One region of the Dyadobacter sp. 22481 genome, then DNA from elsewhere that is predicted to be linked to it. Evidence: riboswitches for the same ligand, from Rfam matches in the RefSeq annotation. Region 1 holds a riboswitch; each other region holds the start of a gene.
The links. Region 1 has a riboswitch for cobalamin ahead of ACTJJJ_RS17160 (hypothetical protein). Riboswitches for the same ligand answer to the same signal wherever they lie in the genome.

Region 1 (7,511 bases):
TCGCATACCTGCTTTACCAGCCGTTTGGGACGGATTCGCGTGTTTCGGTACCCAATACATTACCTAACCCGGATTTGAAACCGGAAATCACTTCGGAATATGAATTTGGTACTGAAATGAAGTTGTTCAGCAACCGGTTGGGACTGAACTTGTCGTATTACAACCGCCGCACGCGGAACCAGATCATCCCGCTGAGCCGGTCCGCAGCAACGGGCGCCACTTACAAATACGTGAATGCTGGCTTGCTCGAAAACAAAGGCATCGAAATCAGCCTGAATGCATCGCCGGTTTCGACGGAGCATTTCAAATGGGACGTCACGTTCAACTGGGCGAAGAACAACAACAAGATCGTAAGCCTGACCACCGACCAGAAAACCATGGTATTGGCCAATGCGTCTTTCGCGGTGCAGCTGGAAGCGCGTGAAGGCGAATCGTTCGGCTCCATTGTAGGGTATGATTTTGTATATAATGAAAAAGGCCAGAAGGTCGTGAACGAACAGGGCGTCTACCTGCGCTCCGACGATCAGAAGGTACTCGGCTCGGTGCTGCCGTCGTTTACCGGCGGGCTTACCAACGCATTCCGGTACAAAGGCTTCAACCTCTCGGCACTGATCGACTTCCAGAAAGGCGGCAGCTTCTTTTCCACCACTCAAATGTTTGGCCGTGAGACGGGAATCCTGGAAGAAACCGCAACCGGAAGCATCCGCGAGGATGGCCTGATTGCCGAGGGCGTGAAAGAGGACGGTACGCCCAACGATGTGGTTATTCCGGCACGCACCCATTACAGCAGCAATGGAAATGGCGGCTATAATATCAATTCGATCGATGTGATCGACGCGGGCTACATTTATCTGCGTGAAATCAGTCTGGGTTACAGTTTTCCGGCTGGATGGGTTTCCAAAACGCCTTTCAGCAAAGTACGCGTTTCGCTCACAGGCCGGAACCTGTGGTTGATCAAATCAAACTCCAAACATGTCGACCCCACCGCAGTTACTAACTCCATCTCTAACTGGCAGGGGCTGGAAGGCGGCGCATTGCCGTCCGTCCGCTCGATGGGTGTGAATGTCTCTTTCGGATTTTAAATGAAAACAGCGATGAAAAATATCAGGAAAATAACCACAGCAATGCTGCTTGCGTCGAGTTTGGCTTGCACCAACGGTTTTGAGGAAATAAATACTGACCCTAACCGTGCCGACCAGGCCACATCGGCGCAGCTGCTTACCAATGCGCAATACAATTTCTCCACCAATATTACCGACGAATGGAACAACGGCCGTTTTGGGATGTATTATGCCCAGTACTGGTCGTCGACCTACTATTCCGACGAGAGCCGCTACCAGATCCGCGAGAATACCAACCAAATCATGTGGAACACATTTTACACCGATGTGCTGAATGAGCTCCACGAAGCGCAGAAGATAGAAAAGGACTCGCAATGGCCTGGCCATCAAAACCGGCTTGCGATTTCGGAAATCATGAAGGCGTATACCTATCATTTCCTGACAGACATTTACGGTGGCCCGATCCCGTATGCGGAAGCATTGAATGCGGATGACGTCACGCCTGTATACAATACGGGCGAGGAAGTCTATGCCGGGCTGCTGGCCACGCTCGACGAGCAGGTTAAGAGCCTGGACGCAGCCGCACCGAGCTACGCCACGGGTGATGTTTTGTATGGAGGTAATGTGAATGCCTGGAAGCGCTTCGCCAACTCGCTGCGCCTTCGCATTGCTTTGCGGATGATCGACGTGAAACCTGCCGAAGCTACCGAGGCCATCAGGAAAGCCCTCGATCCGGCCAATGGCGGCATTATCAGCACCCAGGAGCATAGCGCGTTGTTCCGCTGGCTGCCTTCGCCTCCGAACAACAACCCGATGAACCAGTCGTTCAAGGTGCGTGTAGATTTCTCGATGTCGAAGCCGTTTATCGATTACCTCAAACAATATGCTGACCCGCGGCTGCCTGTTTTCGCTCAGCCGTTGCTTAATACCAACAATTATGTGGGGGAAGTGTATGGCCGGGAAAACAGCAATGCCAGCTCCAACGGCGACCCTACACTCGTGAGCCTGCCTGCCGACTATGCCGTAGGAGCCACCGCACCGACGATCTGGCTCGACCTGGCCGAAGTGAAATTCATGCTCGCCGAAATCCAGGCCCGCGAGCTGAAAGTGGGGCTTACCGGAACCGCCGCGCAATATTATCAGGAAGGCATCGCCGCATCTATGCGCTTCGCGGGTGTGCGGGAAGAGAACATCAACGCATACCTCAAAAAAGTGCCTTACAATGCCGCCAAATGGAAAGATAGCATCGGTTCCCAGAAATGGATCGCGATGTACACCCAGGGCATTCAGGGCTGGCTCGAACGCCTCCGCCTCGATTTTAAGGACCCGATCACCGGCAAGGCTATTTTCGCCCTTCCTGCCGATGGCTCGCTGGATCCGGACGTCACCGACATTTCAAAACGCATGAGCTACCCGCTCGTAGAAGCCTCTCTCAACGGCACGCATTACCGAACGGCAGTGGAGAAGCTGGGAGGTAGAAATAGTAAGGCGGTGAAGAATTGGTGGGATAAATACTAATGCAGAACGGCCAGGTTTTAACACCTGGCCGTCCATCCTAAAAACTCTTCAAATACCGCACCGACAATGCCCTTCCAGGTAGGTTATAACCGCGTTTTTCGTAGTAATTTTCGTCGGTTATGTTGTTTATTTTCAAAGCGATTGTGTGGCCTCCTGAGATTTTGAATTGTGCGACGAAATCCAGCACCATGTATTTCGGATATTCGATTTCAGGATTGATGGGGTCGGTGTAATCAATATCCTTTCTCGTTCCGACTGACCTGCCGGATAGCCGCAGTTGTAGCCATTTTAAATTATCATAAGCCAAGCCAAAATTGAATGTATTGCGGGCGACATTCTGAATATCGCGGCGCATTTCGGACGCATCGGTGCCAACGATAAGTTCTCTGGCCTTAATTATGGAATTGCCGTTCCAAAATGCTTTCAATGAATATCGGTAATCGGTTTTTGCTCCAAAATCATACGACAGCTCGGTTTCCAGACCGGTAATTTCGGCGTCGGCGGCATTGACAAACGTGGCCCGTGAGGTAATCACATCCCCATTGTCCAAAGGTTCGTTCACGACTTTGATGATCTTCGCGATGCGGTTTTCAACTTTCGTACTATAAAAAGTTGCATTGGCAGCGAACCCTGACTGCGGTTTGTTGAAATCCAGACCCAAATCCCAGCTCACGCTGCTTTCGTTTTTTAGGTCTGGGTTGCCGGCTGTGACGGCAATGCGGCCTTTCGAGTCGCGGATTTCGTTGTATCCGGCAACACTATAAGCGTCGGTAGTGACGAATGCGCGGCCGATGTTGGCTTTTACGCGGAGCGATGGCAGCAATGCATAAGTAATGCCGAGGCTGGGGCTGGTGAATGGCGTCGTTTTCCTGCCAGCCTTGTAGGTGGGCAACAATGGCGTTTGGCGGACGTCGAAGGTAATGTGGTCCAGGCGGATACCCGGTTGCAGCGTGAGCTGACCGAAATTCAGCAATGCTTGTCCGAAAAATGCGCTGGAAATCAATGCGTATTCGGGTTGTGTCGGGGCACGCTCAGTGGTGTCGTTGGTCCAGCGGCGGCTGTTGGTGGAGGCATTGAGGTAATCGTAGCCCAATATCACCGAATGCCGGCCGAGCTTCCAGACGTCTTTTACCTGGATTCCTTTCCACGCATTATGTCCCTGCGCGGAGCGGAAAGGTATTACGGCCTTACCGGATACATTTTGGGTATAATTCCTCGTGTTTTCTTCCGAAGCATACACTTTCACACTCGGGCTGTGCTGCCCGATCTGCCCCGTTAGGGAAATATCAAGTGCCTGCCTATCTACATCTTTGGTACTCGCCTCCGTACTCCCTGACGACAGTTCACCCGGCGATTCCACATCTCTTGCCTGGAATTGCTCCCCGCGTATATCCACACGCCAACGCTCGCTGATCTGATAGCCCAGCCTCAATGCACCGGTGAAATAATGCAATTTTGTAAAAGGCCGCCGGGTACCATCGCCGGTCGTTTCGTCGGTTTGGACGGCAGGACGGTCGGTATAATTTTTCTTCGCGTGTTTGTAGCCGAATGCATTACGGAGCCAATTGTCTTCTCCAATTTTGTAATCTTTGGATCTTTCTAAGTAGCTGAAAGATAGATCGTAGTCTAGTTTTGATGTGATATTTCCACCTGTGTTAAGCCCCGCCTGCAATGTTTTAAAGCTACCATATTCCAGAAAAGCATTGCCCCCTGGCGTACCCTTGGAGCGTTGCGTGATGACATTGATCACACCGCCCATCGCCTGTGAGCCATACAAAGAGGATGCCGGTCCTTTTAAAACTTCAATTCTTTCAATACCATTTAAATTGATTTGCGACAGGTTGGTGGCACCGGCAGGGCGGCCATCGATAAGCAGTAACGTCCTTTGGTTTAACCCCGAGAATTGTGGACGAAACCCGCGAATCCCGATGCCGGAAGATAAATTGGGATACTGAATCACATCCACGGACGCTGTTTTCCTGACAATGTCTGTCAGGTCGCTGGACGGCGTCATTTGAATATCCTCTTTGGAAATAATGTCCAGCTTTTGAGCGATCTTTTCTTTTTTGGTTTCAAAACGGGTAGCTGTCACGACTATCGGGTCGAGGAGCTGCCGGGCCGAAGTATCTGCACTGCTTTCTTGTGCTGATGCACCCGAAATGGCTAATATTGAGAGCATTGATCCGCTGATGAAAGTGCGGGCGGTTTGGTAAAAGTGGGTATGCATTGGTTAAAATTGAAATGATTCATAGAGTGTAGTCGCGCCGATCAGGATTGAGAATGTCCCAACGAGATAGTTGACGATTGTCAGAAAGCGCTCGCGTTTTTCGGCAAAGCGCCCGATAGAGAAGGCGAAAAAATAGCCGTAGGCCGACATCGAAAGGATAATGCCCAGACTTTGTAGAACGATGATCCAAACCGCCGTCATAGCATCGCTGGCGGCTAGCGTAAGCGCCACGGCGCATGCACCGCCCGTACCTGCGAGGCCATGCACCATTCCGACCCAGAACGAGCGACTAACTTTGCGGTCAGCAGGGGCGACCTCAGGTTTTTTTTTGCTAAAATTCCGCCGGATCGCCAGTATTCCCAGCCAGATCATCAACGGGCCGACAAGCAGCTCGACCCTGTCCGCGATGTGAAGTGACATCGTTGATTTAAGTAGGAGCACCAGTACCGCGAATAAAATCAAAGTAAGCGAGTGCCCTAGCGCCCAATGCGACGACCGCCAGATGAGCTTCCAACGGTCGGCCGGGCCCCGGTGGGCCGCGCCCCGTGGATCATAATTTTTCTTTTCCTCCGTGGCTAACACCGAAACGGCAGCCATATGGTCGGGCTCGAAGGAGTGCTGCACGCCGAGGAGCAGGGAGTCAATAAGCAGATAATGAATCATTTGGATTTCCGCATAAATTAGAAATTAACTTATGGGAGAATGCAGGGAGTGGCTCAACCGCAATGCAGCCTGCCGTTTCCTCTTGCCTTTCTTCCCGAAAGCAAAACCGGATGATTCAATGGCAGGTCTTCTGGCTCGTTCAAGTTCTTGCGCCTTCCCGGGGTAACCCCAGTGACATCTTCCAAGAACATCGTTAGTGAACTTACAGCAGCGGGTACTGCTCCGGATTTAAACCGGATTCCCTTTTAATCGCGCCCGGAGGCGCAAACCAATGAATATGCAAAGCTATGTGTTTTTGTGGGAGATAAACCAGATTAATAGCCGAATACCGCTAACTTTACATCACAAAAAGTTCTTTAACTTACTTCTCCAACAGGAAAAGGGATTGCGTATCAACGCATTCCAGGGGAATCGTGTGAGAATCACGAGCTGTCGCGCAACTGTGAAGGGTCAATCATTCAAAATTAACCCAAGCCAGAGCACCTGACCTTTCCTTGTTGACAATGCTTTCGCGGTATGAAGCAGGGTCTGGTTTGGATATTCGTCGGGTTTTCGCCCGTTTCGATTGCCCGGTGGCGTCGCTGCCTGGGAATGCCTTTCTGTTTTCTGCTGTCGAATGCATTTGAAGTTTTCATGACTTTCAAATTATCGATGGCTTAAAGATGTCTCTTCCAAAATCCAGTTTCCTGATCGCAGCGCCGTCGAGTAATTCGGGCAAGACTACCGTGACCCTGGCATTGCTGCGCGCGCTCCGGGAGAGGGGGTTAGGAGTGCAGCCTTTCAAATGCGGGCCGGATTACATTGATACGATCCACCACACCACTGCGGCAGGAAGACCGGGCCTGAACCTGGATACTTTTATGGCTTCGGAGGCACACATGCGGGCCGTGTACGCGCATTACGCCTCGCGTGCGGATGTGAGCGTGGCCGAGGGTGTGATGGGTTTGTTTGATGGGGCCGATAAAATGAAAGGTAGCAGCGCAGAGATAGCGGCATTGCTGGATATGCCGGTCCTACTGGTGATCAATGCCCAGTCAATGGCGTATTCGGCGGCCCCGCTGATTTATGGTTTGAAAAATTTCTATCCCGGAATCCGCGTGGTGGGGGCGATATTTAATTTTGTGAACACCGAATCGCACTACCGGTTTTTGCAAGATGCCTGTGTCGACGCCGGCGTGGAGGCTTTGGGCTATTTGCCTAAAAATGAAGCGCTGCACATCCCTTCCCGGCATTTGGGATTGCACATTTCGGTTGAAACAGATTATGAAGAGATTATCCAGAGGCTGGCCGAGATTATCCCGCAAACGGTGAATCTTGACCGGTTGCTGGAAATTACTTCTGTGAGCTATCCCGACGAAAATGCGGAGATTTTGAGTCAGCAAAATCATTTAGTTAAAGCAGATAGAAAACCTCCAAACCTGCGCATAACGGTTGCCTACGATGAGGCATTTTCCTTTTTGTACCACCAGAATATTGAATGCCTGCGTGCATTCGGCGAGGTGCAGTGGTTTAGCCCTTTAAAAGACGCCACTTTGCCGGAAACCGACCTGCTTTACCTGCCCGGCGGCTATCCCGAACTGTTTGCGAAGGAGTTGTCCGGCAACCTGCCGATGCTGGAAAGCATTCGTAATTATTGCGGGAACGGAGGACTGGCGTACGCGGAATGCGGCGGGCTGATGTACCTCGGTAAGGCGATCACCGACGGCAAAGGCAATTCCTTCCCGATGGCCGGAGTACTCGATTGCGAAACGACGCTGCAACGTTCGAAAATGACGCTTGGCTACCGGGTAATGCGTTGGGACGGGCTGGAAATCAAAGGCCATGAATTCCATTATTCCGCATTGAAGGAACAATTTGCGCAAGTACCGCTGGCACAAATGACCAATGCAAGAGGTGTGCCGGTTGATACACAGTTTTTTAGAGTGCAAAATACGTTTGCTGGCTATACTCATTTCTACTGGGCCGACAAACCCGAATTCATTCAACACCTCATCAACAAAACCACAAAAAACGCCGAAAGCCAAGTGCCGAAAGCCGATAGC
Region 2 (7,511 bases), on a different contig from region 1:
GATACCCGAACGCGGGCCCGACGATAGCATGCGGATATCGTTACCGATCTTCATCAGACTCACCGCAACGGTTTTCAATGCCCCGTGCGCTTCCACAATTGCGTCATGTGCCCCGAGCGCTTCGAATTTGTTTTCCGCAGTGATAAATGGCAGGCCGGTCAATGCGGCGATGTGACGCGCTACATTTTCGGAATATCCCGGAGGCGTGTTAATGCCTGTTCCTACCGCGGTACCGCCCAATGCCAGTTCCGAAAGGTGCGCCAATGTATTATGAATAGCTCTCAAACCGTGATCGAGTTGCGAAGCATAACCTGAAAACTCCTGGCCTAGCGTCAGTGGTGTAGCGTCCATGAAGTGCGTACGGCCGATTTTGACTACATTTTTAAATGCTTCTGATTTCGCTTTCAGCGTATCACGCAGCTTGGTAATGCCCGGAATGGTCACGTCCACCAGAATTTTGTAGGCCGCAATGTGCATCGCAGTAGGGTAGGTGTCGTTCGACGACTGTGACTTGTTCACATCGTCGTTCGGGTGCAAAAACTTGGTTTTATCAGCCAGGTCGCCGCCTTGCAGCACGTGCCCGCGGTAGGCGATCACCTCGTTGCAGTTCATGTTCGACTGTGTTCCCGAGCCGGTTTGCCACACTACCAATGGAAACTGGTTGTCGAGCTGGCCGGTCAGGACTTCATCGCAAACTTTGCCGATGAGGTCGCTTTTTTCCTGGGGGAGAATGCCGGCTTCGAAGTTGGTGATAGCGGCTGCTTTTTTCAGGTATGCGAAGGCTTTGATGATTTCCTTCGGCATTTTATTGATATCCTGTGCGATAGGAAAGTTCTGGATCGAGCGTTGCGTCTGGGCGCCCCAGTATACATGCGCAGGCACCTGCACTTCGCCCATCGTGTCTTTTTCTATACGGTATTCCATTTTTGAAGTAGAATGATAATGTAAAATGAACAATGTGCGGTAAAGTTAGGATCGGGTTTGCAGTTTCTGGAGTTTTTTATGGATAAATGTTCAGCTCTGAAAAAAGAATGTTTAGATTGACCAGCCTGTATCCTAAACACCGCTTTTATGACACCCAAAATCAATATCTATCCCGACTATGCGCTGATGAGTGCCGCTGCGGCTGAGCGGGTGATCGATCTGATGAACCACAAACCCGAATCGGTCATCTGCTTCCCGTCGGGCAGCAGCCCGAAAGGCATGTTCGACGCATTGGTAACCGCCAACCAGAACGGTCGTGTTGATTTTTCTAAATGCATTTTCATTGGCCTCGACGAATGGATAGGCCTCGGCTCCGGCGACGACGGCAGCTGCCGCGATCTCCTCGACCGTGATTTTCTGAAACCTATCGGCCTCCATGCAGATCAGATTGTCTTTTTCGACGGCAAAGCATTCGACCCGCAGGCCGAATGCGACCGCGTCAATAAGATTGTAGAAGGCCTCGGTGGCCTCGACCTCATTATATTAGGTGTTGGAATGAATGGTCACCTTGCCCTCAACGAGCCCGGCACTTCCTGGAACACCTACGCCCACATTTCGGAGCTCGATACCGTTACGGTTGAAGTAGGGCAGAAGTATTTCAAACAGGCGACCACGCTTACCCGTGGCATTACCGTCGGTATCAGGCACATTCTGGAAGCGCGTTCGGCGATTTTGCTTGCTTCGGGCGGATCAAAAGCGCCGGTTATCCAGCGCGCACTCGCGTTCCCGGTTTCGAAGGACTTCCCGGCGACAGTTTTGCAAAACCATATGAATGCAGAGTTTATACTGGATGCGGACGCTGCGGAGTTGATTTCGTAATGGGTTGTTTGTAAAATGCGCGTTAATGAAATCACTTTTCAGAGCAGCATTTCAACCTCAAAACAGATATTTTATCCTGCCGAAGGACTAATTTCTATCCGCTTCACTGAAATTGCGACGCCATTTCCAGCCGAATGCCCTTCCCGCCTAAATTTGACGCAGTTCTTTGTGAACGCCCGTCAATCGGGGTAATGGTTTTTGCTTTTGGATCCCTCAGCCAAAATCCAGCAAAACAAAAAGGAACCGTGTGCAATTCACGGGCAGTCGTGCTACTGTAAGTATCTGTCCTGACGATTTCAGGACTCGTTTTTACCCTCGCGTCCCATTGCAGCGCCCAGGCGCGGCGAGAAGGGCGGTAAAAATGATACAAGCCAGGAGACTTGCCATTATCCTCAATGGCTTCTCCCTCACGGGTGGGGGGTAGTCAAGTATTGATTTACCACATTTTATTGCAGTACCACAGGCTTCCCGGCTGGTTCGGGGGAACTGTATCTGTTCGTTTCGCAGGGTAGCCTCGCCGTTGCCGCGATAGATGAAGTACCGGCCAACGTCCGCAACAGGCGTTTGCAGGGATGGGAGGGTGTTTTCACAGGGTTTTTATTAACTCTTTAAACACAAAAAAACATGTTGTCACACAATCTTGGCTACCCGCGCGTGGGGAGCCTCCGTGAGCTTAAAAAAGCCAACGAGCAATTCTGGGCGGGTACAATCGACCGCGATGCACTGCAGAAAGTTGCCCGCAAAATCCGTCACCAGAACTGGGAAACGCAGCAGAATGCAGGCATTAGCCTCATTCCTTCCAATGATTTTTCGCTTTACGACCACGTCCTCGACACGTCGCTGATGGTAGGGGCCATTCCCGGGCGTTACCACCAGTTGCTCGACGGTAAATCCAACAAGGAGCTCGATCTCTATTTCGCAATGGCGCGCGGTTACCAGAAGAACGGGCTGGATATCAATGCCATGGAAATGACCAAATGGTTCGACACCAACTACCATTACCTCGTTCCCGAGTTTGTGAAAGACCAGAAATTCAAGCGGTACTCCGACAAGGTTCTGCTGGAATTTGAAGATGCGTTGCAAAAGGGTATTGTTACAAAACCCGTATTACTTGGGCCGGTCACCTATTTGCTTTTGGGTAAAGAAAAAGAAGCCGGGTTCGATCGCATCGATCTGCTGGATAGTCTTTTACCGATTTATATATCAATATTAAAAGAACTCTCGGCTAGGGGTGCCGAATGGGTGCAGCTCGACGAGCCCGGATTGGTATTTGATTTAAATGAAAAGGAAAAACTGGCTTTTCTGAGCGCTTATAGCCAGATCAGGGAGGCGCTTCCGAAGCTGCGTATTTTGGTAACGACGTATTTCGGGCCCCTCGAAGATAACCTGGGAATTGCGACCGCATTACCGGTGGATGCATTGCATTTGGATTTGACACGTGGAGCAGAAACATTACCGCAAATTCTGGTTGATGATTCATTTGTATCATCCACTAAAAAGCTCTCACTCGGTGTTGTCGACGGCCGGAATATCTGGAAAAACGACTACCGCAAGTCGCTGAAATGGATTAAGACGGCGGTAAATGTGCTGGGAGAAGATCGGGTTTTGGTGGCTCCGTCGTCGTCGCTGCTGCATAGCCCGTACGACTTGGAGCTTGAAAAGAATGAAGCGGTACTGACGCCGGAGATCAAAAACTGGCTGGCATTTGCCAAGCAGAAACTGCATGAGGTAACGACATTGGCAAGGCTCACAACGCTTGACTGTTCGAACGATAGTGCATTTCTGGCCAATCAAAAAGCCATTGAAAGCCGCCGCACTTCCGCATTGATCCACAAGCCGGCCGTTAAAGCAAGGGTTAGCGAAGTGAGGGAATCGGATTTTGACCGGCAGAATGCATTTGCAATCCGGCAAGCCATTCAATTGGAAAAACTGAAATTGCCATTATTCCCATCGACTACCATCGGCTCGTTCCCACAAACCGACGAGGTAAGGCAGCTTCGTGCGCAGTTCAAAAAAGGCGCATTGACGTTGGACGAATACGAGACCCGCATTCGTGAAGAGATCGTCGACTCGCTGCGCTGGCAGGAGGAGCTCGGAATAGATGTACTTGTTCACGGGGAATTCGAGCGAAACGATATGGTGGAGTATTTCGGCGAGCAGCTTTCCGGGTTTGTTTTTACCCAAAATGGCTGGGTGCAGAGCTACGGCAGCCGGTGCGTGAAGCCCCCAATCATTTATGGCGACGTGGAACGCGCGGAGCCAATGACGGTGAAATGGTCGGCGTTTGCGCAGGCCAACTCCGCAAAACTGGTAAAAGGCATGCTTACCGGCCCTGTTACGATCCTTCAATGGTCTTTCGTACGTGACGATCAGCCCAGGAAGGATACCACGTTCCAGATTGCGCTCGCGATTCGCGACGAGGTGGTTGATTTGGAAAAGGCGGGCATTAAAGTGATCCAGATCGACGAACCGGCGATCCGAGAAGGCTTGCCGCTGCGGAAACATGCCTGGAAAACCTATTTGAAATGGGCAGTGGACGCATTCCGGTTGAGCGCCGCAGGCGTGGCCGACCAGACGCAGATCCATACGCACATGTGCTATTCGGAGTTCAACGACATTATCGATTCCATCGCGGCGATGGACGCCGACGTGATCACGATCGAAACTTCGCGTTCGCAAATGGAGCTGCTCGACGCATTCGCGCAGTTCAATTATCCGAATGAAATCGGCCCGGGCGTGTACGACATCCATTCGCCCCGCGTGCCGACGGTCGACGAGATGATCCTGTTGCTCGAAAAGGCATTGAAGGTCATTCCGGCGCGGAACCTCTGGGTGAACCCGGACTGCGGATTGAAGACCCGCAAATGGCCGGAAACCGAAGCGGCTTTGCGTAACATGATTTCTGCGGCTAACTTGCTGCGCGAATTGGTCGAAGTCGCGGGGTAGCGACAACCCCTTTCAAGCTAAGGCCAGGGCTCTCCTGGCCTTAGCTTTTTTATCATTAAAATGCCGTTATGTTGACACTTGAAGAAAAAATCATCGCCTCGGAAACACGCGTTTTTAAAACTGTTTTCCCCAATAACACCAATCATTACGATACCCTTTTCGGCGGAACCGCGCTGTCGATGATGGATGAGGTCGCTTTCATTGCAGCAACGCGGTTTTCGAGGTTGAGATGCGTTACCGTTTCGTCGGACCGTATCGATTTTACACATCCGATCCCTGCGGGGACCATTATCGAGCTGGTGGGCCGCGTCGAGACCGTTGGGAACACTAGTATGAAAGTCCGGGTGGATATTTTCGTAGAGAAAATGTACGAGGTGAGCCGGGAAAAGGCAGTGACCGGGATTTTTACGTTTGTGGCACTGGACGAAAATCATAAGCCCACCCGGATTTTACAGGAATAACCCGAATGCTAAGTTTTATTAATATTCAATATTTATATTATATAAAGATTTTTTTGGACATTATATTTGGGTATCTGTATACCCTTGCTCTGTTCAATGAAATCACGTCTACTATTCTTTTCTTTCATTTTTGCCCTGCTTTTATTCTTAATTGCAGAAATACTGCTTCGTATCAGCCTTATATTTTTCGGTTATCCATTTCTCCGCCCTTCGGATTACCTGTATAACGGATTTTACGAAAACATGAACGATGTCCGGGACAAGCCGATTGTCCGGGGTGCAGGGGTGAAAAACATACTGATTTTGGGCGGTTCGGTCGTCAGTACGCCGTGGTCGCACCTGGAAAGCCGGTTGGATACGATCCTGCAAAAGCATTACGGCAAAGAAAGCCGGTTTGCTATCTATAATGTTGCGGGCGCCGGCCATACTTCCCTGGATAATGTATTGAAATACAAACTGCTGGAAGATAAGCAGTTTGACCTGGTGCTTTATTATGAAGCGATAAACGAGAACCGGGCCAACAATATCCCTCCACAATATTTCCGGAAAGATTACACGCATATTAAGTGGTACCACGACATCGAGCTCTTGCGGCGGCACCGGGAAATCAATGTGACCGTCATTCCTTATTTGGTTGATAAGCTAATATCAACAGTCCGGGACCGTATGACGCACAGAATTTATGTCAGCGCAGAAAAGGTAGATCCGCAGTATGCAAAATTTGGGGGGGACATTAAAACCGGGGAGCCCTACCGGCAGAATATCGAAGAGCTTATAAAAATTGCACAGACACGGGGCGAAAAGTTGCTGCTCATGAGTTACGCGACCTATTTCCCCCCGAACGTGACGCTTACGGGCGAGCAGGAGGATATGAAGCATTTTGCGGGGTGCTACTTCGCATCGCCGGTCGTGATCTGGGGAAAACCGGAGCACGTCAAGAAGGGAATAGATGTCCATAATCAGGTAATCCGGCGACTATCGAAGCAGTATGGCACGTTATTTCTGGATATGGAGAACACCATGCCGAAGGACCCCAGCCTGTTCTGCGATGTGTGCCACGTAAGCGAACCCGGAGCACAGCGCTTCGCCCATGAAATTGTAGAATTTATCGTGCGGCAGAAAATACTGGAATAGCTAGCCGGGTGTCGTTTGCAAAATGCTTATCTTGCACGCCTTTTGAACGGTGTAAGACGAAACTGTACACATTATTCTAATCACTCATTAATGAAAATTTTAGGTATTTCGGCTTTCTATCATGATTCGGCCGCGGCTCTTATAGATAATGGCGAAATTGTAGCCGCAGCACAGGAAGAGCGTTTTACACGCAAAAAGCACGACCCCGGGTTCCCCTCCAATGCAGTTGCCTTTTGCCTCGAATACGGCGGGCTGTCGATTAACGAGCTGGATGCCATCGTTTTTTACGATAAGCCACTTCTGAAATTTGAAAGACTACTCGAAACCTACTACGCATTTGCACCCAAAGGCGTTCGGTCGTTTTTGACCGCAATGCCGGTGTGGATCAAGGAAAAAATGTTCCTGAAACGGCTCATTAATGAGGAGCTGGAAAAGCTGGGCTACGATAAAAAGAAGAAGGTGAAGATGCTCTTCCCCGAGCACCACCTATCGCATGCTGCCAGTGCATATTACCCTTCTCCGTACGAAAAATCCGCTATCCTGACGATCGATGGCGTCGGCGAATGGGCAACGGCGTCGATCTGTCTCGGCGAAGGAAAAGACATCAGCATTCTCAAAGAGCTGCGTTTTCCGCATTCGCTCGGGCTGCTTTACTCCGCATTCACTTACTTCCTGGGTTTCCGTGTAAACTCGGGAGAATATAAGCTGATGGGCCTCGCCCCGTATGGTGACCCAACTTCACCGGACATCAAGCGTTACGAAGACATTATCCTGAAAGAACTCATCGATCTGAAAGAAGACGGCTCGGTTTGGCTCGATCAGGAGTATTTCGACTATGCAACTGGCCTGAAAATGGTCAATGAGCATAAGTGGGAGGCATTGTTCGGCTTTAAAACCCGCAGGCCCGAAGATGCGCTCGAAGCGATACATTGTAACCTTGGCCTTGCGATCCAGAATATCACCGAAGAAGCGGTGGTAAGGATGGCGAAAGAAGCCAAACGTCTTACCGGTGCCGACTACCTTTGTATGGCGGGAGGTGTTGCATTGAACTGCGTATCAAATGGTAAGCTTCAAAAGGCCAATATTTTTAAAGATATCTTCATCCAGCCGGCAGCCGGTGACGCGGGAGGCGCGTTAGGCGCCGCACAAGCCGCTTTCCATATTTAT
Region 3 (7,511 bases), on a different contig from region 1:
TCAGATAGTACTCCAGAATTAAGTGCTTGCAAGCCTAGCTATGAGCCGAAGGCAAATAGCAGGGGTCCATGGGTCTTGCCACAGTCAGCTCCCTCCGGTATGCCGCATTTTGCGACATACCGGAGGGAGCTGACTGTTTAGGAAACAGCGGCTGTTATTCAACAAACTTCTTCAATATTATAGTGTTGTGTCTCTAACTTGTAGTAAATAAAGCTGAACATCACTTTTATTTCTAAATCTCACATAGTCATGACCATAGAACAAATTGCCATTCGTTTGGCGGATTATTGCCGCAAAGAACAATTCACCCAAGCACTCGAAGCGCTGTACGCGGACAATGCAGTGAGCATCGAGCCTTTTGAATTTCCTGGTTTTGAAAAGGAAACCAAAGGGCTGAATGCCATGCTGGAAAAGGATAAGAAATTTAGCGCTCTGGTGGAGTCCCGGCACGGTACTACCGTTTCGGAGCCACTAATCGCCGGGAATTCGTTTTGCTTTGTCCTAATGATGGACATGAAAATGAAAGGTAGGAACCGCGAGAAGTTAACCGAACTCTGCGTGTACACCTTGGCGAATGAAAAGATTGTTTCTGAGCAGTTCTTCATGTAGTTTACCTTCGCTGAACTCCTGCAGGACGTTTGGAAGTGCGTCGGCAAGATAGCGTAAGCGTAGAAGAACGGAAAATCCGGTTGATACCTTAAAACCAGAAAAAATGAATTCGCAGGATAAAGTATTACACTGCTACAACCAGGTAGCGGACGATTATGCCGCCGAGCGTTGGGATGAGCTGTCCAGAAAACAGATCGACCGCTTGCTGTTGAGGGAATTTGCCGTTGTGAATAAAGACAAGGGGCCATGTGCCGATTTTGGTTGCGGCCCAGGACAAACAACCAAATTCCTTTACGACAGCGGCTTAAAAAACATCGTCGGCATTGACCTATCCCCGGGCATGGTCCGTGCGGCGCAAAGGCTTTCCCCGGAGGTTAAGTTTGAAACCGGAGACTTATTGAATATCGCCTATCCGTCCGGACACTTCGGAAGTGTACTGGCCTTCTACGCAATAGTACATTTCACTACTGAGCAGATCAGGAAGTGTTTCGAAGAAATAAACAGGGTGTTGAAAAGGGGAGGGGATTTCTTGTTTTCCTTTCACGTAGGGAATGAAGTGGTTCATTTTGACAAAGCTCATGACAAAGAAATAGACGTCGATTTGTTCTTCTTCAAAACGGATGACATTATAGAGTTGCTTTCTGAAACAGGTTTTAATATTGTCGACGCCATCGAGAGGCGCCCGAATGCAGCTATGGAATACCCAACCAGGCGGGGGTATATCTGGGCTGAGAAAAAGTAAGAAGCCGTTCAATCCCGAATGCCCAATGCTTCATTATAGTAAGTTCTCATAAACGCACGTTCCATTCAGCGTTGAAAAATTCTTTCGTAAAAATTTGCGTAACTCAGAAGTTACGTTTAACTTTGCGTAACTTCAAAGTTACCCATCATGACAAAACTTATCAAACATCAGTTCTCTTTTCCCCATCCTGTTGAAACCGTTTGGGAGTATCTTACAAATTCGGACCTGCTGGCTGCATGGTTGATGAAAAACGATTTCAAGCCGGTAATCGGGCACGAGTTCCAGTTCAGAACCGGGCCGGTCGCTTCCTTGAACTTCGACGGGATTTTTTACTGCAAAGTGTTGGAGATTATTCCATTTAAACACTTGTCCTATTCATGGAACTGCGGACCGGGCGACGGAGAAATAGCCCTGGAATCCGTTGTGAACTGGGACCTTGAACGAACCGAAAATGGTGCCACGCTGCATCTGGAGCATACGGGCTTTGCTAAAAAAGAGAACCTGGAGATGTACAACGGGCTACTGCTTGGCTGGGTGGAAAAACTTCAAAAGATCGCAAACCTTCTAAACGCATAAAATCATGGCGATACCAACCCTTGATGTATTCCAGGTAATTGGTGACCCCAGCAGACGAAAAATGCTGATGCTGCTGTTTGCCGGCAGCATGACGATCAATAACCTGGCCGACAATTTCGATATGAGCCGGCCGGCAGTGTCCAAGCATGTCAAAATACTGGAAACAGCGGGATTTATTTCGATCACGGATGTAGGCCGCGAACGGTACTGCTCCCTTAAAAAGGACGGATTTGATGAAATGAAAGCCTGGATATCCTACTTCGACAAATTCTGGTTAAGCAAACTGCAAAAATTGGAAGATCTGTTAAATAACAAATCTTTATTCGATGAGCCGGAAAAGTAAATGCTAATGATCAACTATTAAAAACAAACAAAATGAAAACATCCGATTTTACGGTTACTCTGCTGGTCGACCAGAGTCCCAAAGAAGTGATTGAGGCCGTTAGTAACCCCCAGGATTGGTGGTCAGGAGAAGTGACCGGCAGCGCATTGCAACTCAACGACGAGTTTTCCTACCGCTATAAGGACCTGCACTATTCCCGCCAAAGAGTAGTGGAGCTGGTCCCCGAACGGAAGGTCGTTTGGATGGTAACCGAAAGCGAGCTATTCTACGTAGAAGACAGGAATGAGTGGACAGGTACGAGCATCAGCTTCGAGGTGACCCCTCAGGACAACAAAACCGAGATCCGGTTCTCTCATTTGGGCCTGACCCCGGCGGTAGAATGCTTCGATTCCTGCTCAACTACATGGAGCCGGTTGATCAAACAGAGCTTACATAGCTTAATAACAACCGGTAGGGGACAGCAGCTCGTTTTGGCTTAGTCTCCCTCATTTCTCGACAAGATATTCAACTTTTACTAACCGAAGCTGGCCAGGTCACAGAGAATCAGGCCGACCAGCTTACTTATCCTTATGCCATGTCCAGAGATTTGAATGCCTCACTTTCGGTAGCTCAGTCTGCCCAAAATGTTTTCAACGCAGTAAACAATGTCCGTGGCTGGTGGTCCGAGCGGATCGAGGGCGTGACGGACCAGATTGATCAGGAATTTACCTACCAGCGAAAAGAGCTCCACAAATGCACCATGAAAATTGTCGAACACGTCCCCGACAGAAAGGTGGTTTGGCTTGTACTCGACAACTACTTTAGCTTTACTCAGGATCAATCAGAATGGATCGGAACCCGGGTTGAATTCGAGATATCCGAAAGTGGTGGAAAGACCGATCTCAACTTTACCCATCACGGTCTGGGACCAGAACATGAGTGCTACAACATCTGTTTCGACGCGTGGACATTCTACATTACTGAAAGCCTGAGAGAGCTGATTACGAAAGGGGTTGGTCAACCCAACCCGCTTGTTGAATAGTGCTTAAAAATCAGCACATCATGAGCATAGGCATTATCCGATCCGGCGAAATGGGATTGTGCTTAACTTTCGTACTGAGCAAATTGAAGCATCACGTTATATACGAGCCACTTAAAGGTTATACCGCACCGTAACGAGGAAGTTTCTGGTCGCCCCTGGCGAGAACTGGTTAGCGAAAATCGCATTGGCGAAGTATTTCTCGTTGAAGACGTTATTCACGTTCAGCCGCACACCCACGCGCCCTATGCGGTAACCCAACGCCGCATCAAAAACGGTGTAGGCTGGTAGCACGTAACTATTGGGGCTGTTGGTGAAGGTTTCGTCCATGTAATTGGCACCTGCACTCATGCTAAGCCCTTTCACCGCACCGTTTTGTACTTCGTAGTTTATCCATGCATTCACCAGGTTCTTTGGCGCGAATGCGACCGCTTTGCCCGCTACCGCGTTGGTTTCGCCGGATGAAAAAGGAAGGATTTTTGCATTTGAGAACGTGTAGCCAGCCGTCACATCCAGTCCCGGCAGCAGGTTGCCATTCACTTCCAGTTCAAAACCTTTGGATTCAGCCGAGCCAACGCGCTTATAAATGCCCCCGGGAAGAGCTTCGAGCTGGTTGTTTTTGCGCATGTAGTATAATGACAGATTCGCAGCCCATTTGCCCGAAATCTCGAACCTGCTGCCGACCTCGCCCTGATAACCGGTTTCCGGGTCGAATGTCTCACCGTTTGGAGCTATCCGGCGTGAAGGTTTGAAATAGGTCGAAAATGAACCGTACACCGACAGCGGGTCAATGGGCAGATAAACCAGACCTAACCGGTAAGTCACTGCCGATTTGGAAATAGTGGATTCCGCGCCGTGCTCGGTTACGTTGCGGTTGTCGTCTACCTTGTCGGTGTAATAGGTGCCATTGAACATGTCGTAGCGCAGGCCGGCAAGTCCTTTCAGTTTATCAGAAAAACGAATGAAATCCTGCACATAAATACCGTGCACATTCTCCATCGTCGCGCGGTAGTTCAGATCGTTGTGCGTTAGGTAGCCCTGGTTCAGGACGGGATTGTCAATGGAGATAGTCGCGTCAAGCGCCGGACCAAATACGTCTCCATTGTAAGTTTTCCGGTCCAGGACGCTGATTGAATAACCTGCCAACAGCTTATGCTCAATGGAGCCGGTATTGAAATCCAAGGTCAGTTCCAACTGGTTTTGCCACGGTTTGGTAAGGTGGTTAAAGTAAAACGGATACGACCGCTGCAAGGAATCCCTACCCGAGTTAAAGCTCAGCTCTTCCGTGGAGAAATAGTTGATATTGTCGTCATAATACGAGAGCTGGTTCGAGAGACGGAGCTTACTTGTCAGTTGCCGCGTGTATTTCAACTGAAAATCATAGCGGGTGTGTTTCAGAAAATCCTGGGGATCGTTGTAGCGGGTGTTCACATTCATGCCCGGCGCCAATTTGCTGCCTTCCAGCATCGGAATGCCCGCGTCGGTGTCGTACATGTCCTTATTGGCGCCAATGGTCAGGTAGAGCTGATCTTTATCTGTCGGAGTGTATTCCAATGCGAGGTAGCCATTGTTGGTATTCGAGCCTGAACGGCGGTATCCATCGGTGTCCGACATCCCGAAATCTACACGGTAGCGCAATTCGTCGCTGATCGCTCCGCCCGCACCCGCGCGGATGCGCCGGGTATTGAATGTACCATAGCTGGCCGAAAAGTCCGCTTTGAAACCCGCAGTCGGTCTTTTTCTCACAATATTAATAATCCCGCCCAAAGCCGAATGGCCGAACAATACCGAAGCTGGCCCTTTCAATACTTCGATCGACTCCACGTTGGCCAAATTGGTGTTTGGCGCGCTGGTAGAAATGTTGTGACGTTCGTCGCGCACGCCATCCACTAAAAGCACGAAATTAGAAAAACCCCGGATCGTGAAATGCTGGAAACCGCCGTAGGTGTTGTTGGCCCGCACGCCGGTCGTATTTTTCATGGCCTCGCCCAAATCGTCGATGCCGCGCTGCCCGATGGTTTTCGCCGATACTGTGGAAGTCGTGATCGGCATATCGCGAAGGGGAACATCGATTTTGTTGATGCCTGAATACGCCTGGCGCCTGGCAGTACTAATGACTACTTCGGAGAGCTCGTTGGTACTGGTATTGAGTTTATAATTCAATTCCAATGCTTGCCCTTCCTTGACCACGATGTTTTCTTTCTTCGCCTCATGGCCTACGCCGCTGATGAGAAGCGTGTAGCTTCCTGCCTGCACGTTTTTAATGTCAAAACGGCCGTCGGCGTTGGTTACGGCTGCATAGGGAGTGCCTTCCAGACGGACGCTAATCCCGGCGACGGCATCGCTTTTTTCGCTTTGGATGGAGCCTCTGACACGTCCGGGAGCCGCGGCGGGAGCCAGGAGGGAAGCTAGCAACAATGCGCAGGCCAGCAGGAATGAAAATGTTGTTTTCTTAGCTCCGCCGTTAGTCCGCGAACAGCAGGGGGTAGTTTTTTGCATACTTTTAACTAAATGGTTAGATGAGTTAAAAGCTCTTTGCAGCATTTTGAAGCCGCTTTCACAAACAAGCATGAGGAGGAGGCGCCAAACAGGCGCCGGTTTTGCGTGTTTACAAAACCATGGGAGTAATGATCCAGACCGACCTGCTTTATTGCGCGAAAGCGTCGTCCACTGGAAAAGGCAGGTCTCCTGGCTTGTAACATTTATATCATCCTTCCCATCCGAGGCGGACAGTGGATCTGTTCGATATAAATTTTGGGTAGTTACTTACAGTTGCGCGACAGCTCGTGATTTACACACGATTCCCTATTAATTCACTGAAAAGCAAAACCTTTCCTGTTGGAAAAATAAAGTAAAGAACTTCTTTGGACCGCAAATATACGGAACGTATTGAACAATGTTACTTTCCCGGTGAAAGCCCGCGTGGCGGCAAACTTCCCCCAGTTGACTGTAAAACAAACCTGTCTCAGGGTCGTCCGTTTTCATGGTAGGCCTCGGCTCAGGTACAGCTTCCTGAGTGCATTTCTATTTTTGTATTGCAGTGATTAAATTCGTGTAATTCTTAATTTTGTGTTATGGAAAATACAAAGCGGCGCCGGGTTTCCGAATTCAATAGTAAACTGAAATTAAAGGGGTTTAATGTCTTTCAGATCGAGGAGGACGGCCAGGCGACCCGCGTGTACAGCCGGAAGGACTTTTACAAGATCTGCCTGACGACCGGCAAAAGTAAAATTCATTATTCCGACAGGAGCTTCGAAACCGACGGAACCGTGCTATTTTTCGGGAACCCGCATATTCCTTATTCCTGGGAGACGCTTTCAACCAGTTATGTGGGTTACACCTGCCTGTTTTCCGAGGAGTTTCTGATAGCCTCCGAACGCAATGACAGCCTTCAACAATCACCCTTTTTCAAGATTGGAGGCACGCCCATCCTGACTATCTCGGTACAGCAACGGGATTTCCTTAATTCGCTTTTCCAACGCATGATAGAGGAACAAAAAACCGACTACTCATATAAGGACGACCTGATGCGGAACTACATCAACCTGATCATCCATGAGGCGTTGAAACTGCAACCGTCCGAAAATTACAACCAGCGAAAAAATGCCTCCGGCCGTATTGCGTCGGTGTTTCTTGAACTGCTGGAAAGGCAGTTTCCGATCGAAAGCGCGGACCGGCCACTTCAACTGAAGACGGCGCAGGACTATGCTGCCAACCTCAATTTGCACGTCAACTACCTCAACCGGGCGGTAAAACAGGTTACCGGCAAGCCCACCACCGCTCATATTACCGAGCGGATCGTGACGGAAGCCAAAGCGCTTTTACAGCACACCGACTGGAACATTTCCGAGATTGCCTACGCGCTGGGCTTTGAATATCCTACCTATTTCAACAATTTCTTCAAGCGAATGACGGGCACAAACCCGCGCGCGCTCCGAATCGAAGCGGTTTGAAATTCTTAATGATCAGTTTGATTGTTGTTACCTGACGGGCTGTCTGACGGGTATCTTTGTAGTAGGTTGTCGGCGTAGAAAGTCTACTATAAACAATACAAAATGGAAAGCAACAGTCAAGATATTTTTGACCGGATGCGGGCCGGAGAAGTGATCCGGAAAGACGATCCGGGCTATGACGACTTTGGACGGGCCGTCGCGCGAACCATCCGCTTATGCACGCAAATGAATGCCAATGTCACAGACACAGATCAGTTGCGTGAGTGCCTC
Region 4 (7,511 bases), 1.6 Mb from region 1:
CAAAAAGCCCCTTGATTTAAAGGAGAGGCGAGTTATCCCGCTCTTCGGGGAGGTGAGTAAGACATCGGAGCAGATTGATGAAGAGATCAAATTCCTGAATGAATGTGACAAATCATTTTCCAGCCGCACAGAGGCCAGCAGTTTTTTCGCGACCCGTGCCTGGGAATATTTGCAGGAAGGTTCTCTGGACACCGCCTGCTACCGCTTCAATCTCGCCCAACTGCTGAACGACAAGAACGTAGAAGCCTACTGGGGGCTTGGGGTTGTATCGTACCAGCGTGAAAACTGGGTGGATGCCAAAAGAATGCTGAGCAAGGGCGTGAGCCTGCAAGGAGACAATGTACCGTTGTTGGTGGATTTATCGACAGTTGAGTTGAAACTGTACGCGATTACCAGCCGGAAAGAGGAGTTGGACGAGGCGGCTGAATTGCTGAAACATGCAGTGTCCATTGATTCCACCTACGCGCTCGGCCAGTATAACCTGGCATTACTGCATTATAATCTCAATGAGCTCGACAAATCGTGGGATCATCTGCACAAGGGCCGTATATTGGATTTTACCCAGCTAAACCTCGATTTTGTAGAATTATTAAAAGCCAAGTTGCCCGATCCGCAAGGATTTTTTAAATAAGCTGGCATAGTCCGAAACAAAAAAAGTCTCCCACACGGGGGACTTTTTTTGTTTATACTGCTCATAGTCATTTGTTGATGTGCTGTGATAAGCGGCCAACGGCATTGAGCAGTTATTGAAAGAAAAATCCGGTAGGAATAACCCCTACTTTGATGGAATCGACTACGGAACCGTCCGTGCGGTAGCGTACCGCATAGCCCGCCTGCGTGTAGGATGGGCTCACACCCGCGTATAGCAGCCCTTGCAATGGATCAACGGCAAGGCCGGAGAAGTAGCGAGGGATCAGCGGCGTCGCCATCGCGATCTGTGTATCCGAGATAGAAAACTTGTAAGTTGCGCCGTACTCTTTACCCATCGCATTGAACCCCGAAAGCACGAAAAATATGCTTTTCAGATCGGGGCTGAACGTGAAATTGCCTGGCGTTTTGTCGCCGCCCGTAGCGATGGGCAGCGTTGCTTCGGTAACATTGGTTTCGGTGTTAATGCGGAGGACCTTACTACCTGCATTTACCCACAATTTTCCATTGGCATCGATACCCACCGGATTGGCGATGCCTGGTGTGGCAATCGGCGACGTTGCTTCGTCGGAAGTTGTGTTGATGATCGCTAGCTTGTTCCCGGCGCCCCACTGGATAGTTCCGATGTAAAGTTTACCATTATTGTAAACCAGATTTTCAGGGCCATCGGCCACATTGATCTTTTTGGTAACTTTTTTGGTCGTAATGTCAATAACAGCGATGTAGCCTGTGGTGTATTTCAAATCGGCATTTGTTCCCAAGCACGACACATATGCTTTATTGCCGACGAGTACTACCTCACGCGGGTTTTCAATGTCGGGCGCGCCAATTGTTCCTTCGCTTTTGAAAGTATGGCTGTCTACGAATTCAACCTTGTCCTGGCCTGCTGCCGAGTTGTCGACGAGGATAATCCCTTTCCCATTCGCCGCCACAAAATCCTGCACACCGCCTTTCAAATTAGTGCCGTTGGCAGCAGCAAAAATATCGGGGTCGGCGGTGGTCCTTTCACGTGGGAAATAGGATATCGCACCGTTATTCTGTGTGAAATTCCCTTCATTTGACACAAAAACACCACTCACATAATCTCCCTTCGCAGCCGGATCGCTTTGGTTACACGACCATAGCAACACGGTGGAAAACGCTACTGCTAATGAACTGGCTAACTGTTTTTTCATTTTCATTGATTTATTGAGAATCATAACTAAAGGTTAAACTTAATGCAAAACTTCTTCCCGGCATCGCATTATTTCTGACATTCAAATAAAACGTGTTGGTGACATTACGGATCTGCGCCTGCAAGAGCAACTTGAATTTGTTGAAGGAAAAGGTGGTTTCGCTCATCAGGTTTACAAGCCCGTAACCATCCAGGAACTGAATATTATCGGAAGTAGAATAGCGCTTGCTAACCGCCTGGAACTGGCTCGTATACCGAGTCGACCTGTACTTGAAAAACACATTGATATTTGCCGTATGCTCAGGTACAAAAGCAAGTTGTTTCCCGACAATGTCCTGTGAGTAATTATCGTAGGCTTTTTCCTGGCTGCTTTTATTGAATGCGTAGCCTGCGTCCAGCCCTGGCCGTATCGTGCCGGTCTGCTGCTGGTAACTCAGGTGTAGCTCAATGCCGCGGGCCAGCACTTGTTGCAGGTTCTCGACGCGGAAGCCCATCGACGGGTTCCAGTAGGTCCAGTCTTTGATGCGGTTATGGTAAAAACTTGCGGAAGTGCGCAATGAGCCGCCGAATACTTCCTTGAAGATTTGTTCGAGGCCTATCTCCTTATTCCAGCCTGTTTCCGGGCGGATGCCAGGATTTCCCAGATCTTTCCAATAGCGTTCATTCAGCGTAGGCACGCGGTAGCTGCGGCCAGCCGAGCCTTTGATTTTGAGATTATAATGTATTTTTTGAATTAAACCATATTCCAGCCCTACCGAAGGCGTGAATGGCGGATTATAGCCTGTCACAAACCCTTGCCTGAGATTCACGGACGCGGTAATCCTCGAACCCGGCTGCCAGCGCGTCAGTAGAAAAAAGTCTGTGCGGTTCTCGCTCACGGGCGATTGCGCATAGCCGGGTACACGCGAACGATAATGCGTCCATTCCCCGCCGGTTTTGATGGAAACAGCATTTATGTTGTCTCCCAGACTTAGTGTAAAGTCTTTTTCGACTCTTGACGCGAACTTGTTAGTTACCGAATGGTCGGGGTGGGCGAGGTCGCCTTTGGCATAATCGATGACGTCGCGTACCCATGCTGTGCGCACCGCAAGCGTCCGCACCTGATAGCGAACCATCGTGCGGTAGGCGGTTGTCCGGGTCATTTCACGGCCTTGCTCGTCGTCGGGTGTCAAAGTCAGGTTATTGTCGGTGAGCCAGATATGTGCTGATAACTCCCGGTCATTTTTTGCACGAAAGAACAGGTCTTGCACCATTCCTTTCTGCCAGGTTTCCGTGGGCAAAAGCAGGTAGCTTCTTCGGTAACGCCTTGGATAATCGTTGTTCATCAGTCCGTTGTAGAAGGCTGTTTTTCCGGAAACCGACCATTGATCGTTCAAACTTCCAGAATAGCGTGCATTTGCCTGAAACTGATGGTTATTGAAACTGTCGTGCTGCGATCCTGCCGAAGTCTTGAACGCATCATTATTGACGTTGCTCCCTAGCAGAATGCTTCCACCTACGGCGTCGGAACCTACAATGCTGGCCGCTGAGCCATATTGAACCGAAAGCTGGTCGAAGCCGGCAACGGGAATCGTGGAAAAATCGGTCTGTCCGAGGGTGGGGGCGTTAATATTGAGCCCGTTCCATAAAACAGCCGTGTGGTTGGCAGAAGTGCCTCTGAATGAGGCGGTACTAAGTTGCCCTGGGCCGTAATTCCTGAACGCAATAGGTGTAAATGCGGAAAGCACATCGCTGATATTCTGAAACCGTAGCTGGGCGAGGGAAGTTGAGTCTATGGTCTGTATTTTGAGGCCGCTCATGAATTTTTGAGGAACAAAACCCCTGACTACCACCGGGTCGAGGTCGATGGAGTCTTTTTGCGCATAACAAGGTAGTGCCAGTGCAAAACTTGCCCACAATATCCAGTAACTCACAAATCTCCGGTCGGTAAACACGCTAAATCGCAATGAATGGCGGCGATCTACTGTTTTTCCTCCGAAAACGGGCCGATCAAATGCTTTGGCAGGTCTCCTGGCTCGTCTTTCGCATCCGGTGCCTTCCCGTCGTAAAAACAGTGGCATGAAGAATCGGAGGCAAATTGGCAGACTTACAGTTGCGGGGACAGCTTCCGGTTCTCGCGGAATTCCCTATTAAGCCTAATTGCTGACTAGAAGCAGCTTATGGCACCAAGCGGGTGTAAAGTTAGGTATTTTCGCCGACTTTCCGTTGTGTGTGATAACCGCTATCTTTGCGCAAATTCTGATTGCTTTTGGCTTCTTCTACTGAAAAATTTTCGACCGCGTCTTCCCTGAAAGGCATTTACCTCATGCTGGGGGCCGCTTTTTTCTTCTCGCTCACATCTGCGATCTCGAAATGGCTCGGGAGGGAATTCCACATAGTTCAACTGGTTTTTTTTAGGAATATCGTCGGCGTGGTCTTTATTATCAGCAGCATTTGGAAGCGTCCGCTGAGGCAGGAGGGAGGAAAGCTGGGATTGCTGATTTTCAGGGGAGTAGTGGGGACACTTTCTCTCTACATGCTCTTTTATGCAATTCAAACGCTCGGGCTTGGCCGTGCATCCACATATCAGTACACTTACCCGATTTTTCTCGCGCTCTTTTCCTGGCTACTCATAGGCGAAACGCTGAATGGAAAGGAATGGATGGCCATATTTGTTGGTTTTACCGGTATTTTGTTCGTCTTCCGGCCCGACCTTTCATCGTCGCTGCGAGACAATGCGTTGGGTCTGGGCAATGCTTTGCTTACGGCCGTTTCCTACCTTTCAATCCGGCAGTTAGGCGTGGTGTACGACACACGTGCGATCATTCTCTCTTTCATGCTCAGCGGTATTGTAATGCCTATTTTGTCGATGCTGGTTGGCACCTATTATCCAATGGAGCATTTGGATTTTCTAATAGGTACATTTAAATGGCCGGAGACTGCCTGGCAATGGCTGGGTTTTCTGACCCTGGGGCTTACGGCACTTTTAGGACAAAAAATGCTCACGCAGTCGTTTACCTTCGATAAAGCCGGGCGCGTCGCTGCTGTGGGGTATTCCAATATCCTTTTCTCGGTACTGATCGGCTTTTTGATGGGCGAAGCTATTCCTTCCCTTTCCATGCTGACAGGCATGCTACTGATCATTGCTGGTGGCATTCTGGTGTCTTTGGGCAAAGCAAAAAATGCTTAAAGCCGCTCGTTGAATGCCAGCCGGTTCATAAATGGATCGACAACGGTGACTGATGTATTGCATTCCAAGGCTCCTGTTCCAGGCCGGGACGGTTGTATTTGTAGTGTTTTTCGTTCAGCTCTTGATGAAAGTCCCGCACGCCGGTACATTCGATGAAAATCTTGGCGCCGGGTGTACTGTCGCCGTGATGCTCGGAGAGGTGAAGTGTGACGCCGTCCCGGGAAATTTGCATGTAGAGCGGAGCATCATCGGAATACCGATGTTCCCAGTCGATTTGGAAGCCAAGCCAGCCGATGTAAAACTCACGTGCTTTGGTTTCGTCAAAAATGCGTAAAATTGGGATGACTTTACTGGCTTCCATATCGATTGCGTTATTAGGCAATGAATTGTGTCTGAGATTTGTTTAAGAAAAGAAATCTAAAAAATTACCATGAAACGACTCCTGTCATCACTGATAATATTTCCGGCAATGCTGGTATTGCTCGCCGGTTTTAAAGCCGATACCGGTAAGGGGCGCGTTGTAGAGAAGCCCGCTGCCAATAAGCCAGCCATAGCGAGACCAGCCGAAGGCATCCAGTGGCTGACCATCGAAGAAGCGTTCGCCAAAATCCAGAAAGAGCCCCGTAAAATCCTGATCGACGTCTACACCGACTGGTGCGGCTGGTGCAAAGTGATGGACCGCGAAACGTTCAAGGACAAAGCCGTAACGGAGTATATCAATAAGAAATACTATGCCGTTAAGCTCGATGCAGAGCAAAAAGGGACGATCAAGCTCGGGGATAAGGAATTCAAATACCTTGCCCAGGGTGGCCGAGGCATTAACGAGATCGCATTGGCATTAACCAACAACCAGCCAAGTTATCCCACGACCGTCTTCCTGGACGATAAGTTTAACATGATCCAGCCGCTACCAGGTTACCTGAAAGCAAAGGAGTTTCATCAGATTATCACCTTTTTCGGAGACGATCATCACAAAAAGCAGGATTTCGAAAGTTATAAAGCGAAGACTTACGGGACTTTGTATCCTGCGAAATAGACGCTAAACCGCTTCCCCTTCCTGCATTCTTTCTGCATTCTCAGCAATGCGCAGTTTCTCGATCAATTCGGCAATATCGCCTTCCATAACAGCCGGAAGATTGTATACGGTGTATCCAATCCGGTGATCGGTAATGCGGCTTTGGGGGTAGTTGTAGGTCCGTATTTTGTCGGAACGGTCGCCGCTACCTACCATCGATTTCCGCTGTGAACTAATCGCATCGTTGTGTTTCTTCAATTCGATCTCGTACAGGCGAGAGCGTAGTACGCTTAACGCGCGATCTTTGTTTTTGAGTTGTGAACGCTCGTCCTGGCAGCTTACGACGAGCCCGGACGGAATGTGGGTCAAACGCACCGCGGAATAAGTCGTGTTAACCGATTGTCCACCCGCACCTGACGATTGGAAAGTATCGACACGAACGTCGTTCATATTGATCTGGACGTCCACTTCCTCCGCTTCCGGCAGAACAGCCACCGAAGCAGCAGATGTGTGAATACGTCCCTGAGATTCCGTGGCAGGTACGCGCTGTACGCGGTGCACACCCGATTCAAACTTCATTTTGCCATACACATCCTCGCCCTCCACTTTGCAGATAATTTCTTTATAACCGCCGTTGGTACCCTCCGTGTAGTCCATAATCGATGAACGCCAGCCCATTTTTTCGAAAAAACGCTGATACATTCTAAAAAGGTCGCCGGCAAAAATAGCGGCCTCGTCGCCACCGGTACCGCCGCGGACTTCGAGGATAATATTACGGCTGTCGTTAGGATCTTTTGGAATAAGCAGCTCTTTAATCGCCTGTTCCAGGTCTGCGAGCTTAGGGACCAGCTCATCGAGCTCTTCCTTCGCCATTTCCCGCAGATCTTCGTCTTTCTCAGTTGCTATAAGTTCCTTGGTGCCGGCGATGTCTTTCTGCAACTTCTGGTAAAGCGCATACTGGTCCACGATCTTGCCAAGGTCTTTGTACTCCTTGCTGATCTTGGAATAACGTGAAGAGTCGGACACTACTTCGGGTTGTATGATTTGTTGAGAAACCTCTTCAAACCGTTCTTTTATAGCTTCTAATTTATCGATCATCTTTATTGAATATCTTTGGCACCTCGCATTCGGGGCACAAAGATACGCATTTTAGCTAAATGAATAGTTTCAAGGGACTGGCTGCGTATTGTGGATAAAACCGTTTGCTGGTTTAAACTAACATCTGGAACAATGAAAAGAATAATATGTATCGTGATGCTGGCAAGTGCTTTGGTCGGTTGCGACTTCAAAAGCGGGCGTATTGAGAACACGAAAGAGCTGAGCAGGGAAATCAAAGCATCGCAGATCAAGCGGGTTACCAACGTCCAACTTATATCATCGGCCGATGAATGGGGAAAGAAAATAGCCGAGATCGCCGAAAAGGCTTTAAAAGGCGAGCTCGAAAAGAATCCCGACGCCGGACTGGCACATTGCCGGGACCTGGGCGGTATTCCGGTGATTGCCGC

Region 2: it holds a riboswitch for cobalamin, as region 1 does, so the genes downstream of both, metE (5-methyltetrahydropteroyltriglutamate--homocysteine S-methyltransferase) here and ACTJJJ_RS17160 (hypothetical protein) in region 1, are expected to answer to the same signal.
Region 3: it holds a riboswitch for cobalamin, as region 1 does, so the genes downstream of both, ACTJJJ_RS07465 (TonB-dependent siderophore receptor) here and ACTJJJ_RS17160 (hypothetical protein) in region 1, are expected to answer to the same signal.
Region 4: it holds a riboswitch for cobalamin, as region 1 does, so the genes downstream of both, ACTJJJ_RS10470 (TonB-dependent receptor plug domain-containing protein) here and ACTJJJ_RS17160 (hypothetical protein) in region 1, are expected to answer to the same signal.

What each region holds. Positions count from the first base shown of each region.
Region 1 is NZ_JBQENV010000002.1:1,698,488-1,705,998, forward strand. Features, by position in the region: gene ACTJJJ_RS17145 (SusC/RagA family TonB-linked outer membrane protein) at 1-1,082, shown strand, start outside; gene ACTJJJ_RS17150 (SusD/RagB family nutrient-binding outer membrane lipoprotein) at 1,095-2,579, shown strand; gene ACTJJJ_RS17155 (TonB-dependent receptor plug domain-containing protein) at 2,617-4,758, opposite strand; gene ACTJJJ_RS17160 (hypothetical protein) at 4,810-5,469, opposite strand; cobalamin riboswitch at 5,573-5,757, opposite strand; cobalamin riboswitch at 5,833-5,975, shown strand; gene ACTJJJ_RS17165 (cobyrinate a,c-diamide synthase) at 6,132-7,511, shown strand, end outside.
Region 2 is NZ_JBQENV010000003.1:1,180,193-1,187,703, reverse strand. Features, by position in the region: gene fumC (class II fumarate hydratase) at 1-924, opposite strand, end outside; gene ACTJJJ_RS23590 (6-phosphogluconolactonase) at 1,072-1,803, shown strand; cobalamin riboswitch at 1,979-2,205, shown strand; gene metE (5-methyltetrahydropteroyltriglutamate--homocysteine S-methyltransferase) at 2,428-4,749, shown strand; gene ACTJJJ_RS23580 (acyl-CoA thioesterase) at 4,821-5,210, shown strand; gene ACTJJJ_RS23575 (hypothetical protein) at 5,307-6,344, shown strand; gene ACTJJJ_RS23570 (carbamoyltransferase family protein) at 6,435-7,511, shown strand, end outside.
Region 3 is NZ_JBQENV010000001.1:1,933,786-1,941,296, reverse strand. Features, by position in the region: gene ACTJJJ_RS07495 (SnoaL-like domain-containing protein) at 250-609, shown strand; gene ACTJJJ_RS07490 (class I SAM-dependent methyltransferase) at 713-1,351, shown strand; gene ACTJJJ_RS07485 (SRPBCC family protein) at 1,499-1,927, shown strand; gene ACTJJJ_RS07480 (ArsR/SmtB family transcription factor) at 1,932-2,270, shown strand; gene ACTJJJ_RS07475 (SRPBCC family protein) at 2,303-2,749, shown strand; gene ACTJJJ_RS07470 (SRPBCC domain-containing protein) at 2,845-3,291, shown strand; gene ACTJJJ_RS07465 (TonB-dependent siderophore receptor) at 3,403-5,787, opposite strand; cobalamin riboswitch at 5,950-6,137, opposite strand; gene ACTJJJ_RS07460 (helix-turn-helix domain-containing protein) at 6,363-7,241, shown strand; gene ACTJJJ_RS07455 (DapH/DapD/GlmU-related protein) at 7,344-7,511, shown strand, end outside.
Region 4 is NZ_JBQENV010000002.1:80,093-87,603, forward strand. Features, by position in the region: gene ACTJJJ_RS10460 (tetratricopeptide repeat protein) at 1-631, shown strand, start outside; gene ACTJJJ_RS10465 (DUF5074 domain-containing protein) at 744-1,823, opposite strand; gene ACTJJJ_RS10470 (TonB-dependent receptor plug domain-containing protein) at 1,834-3,735, opposite strand; cobalamin riboswitch at 3,806-4,006, opposite strand; gene ACTJJJ_RS10475 (DMT family transporter) at 4,071-4,991, shown strand; gene ACTJJJ_RS10480 (glyoxalase superfamily protein) at 5,017-5,352, opposite strand; gene ACTJJJ_RS10485 (thioredoxin family protein) at 5,422-6,027, shown strand; gene prfA (peptide chain release factor 1) at 6,031-7,104, opposite strand; gene ACTJJJ_RS10495 (hypothetical protein) at 7,237-7,511, shown strand, end outside.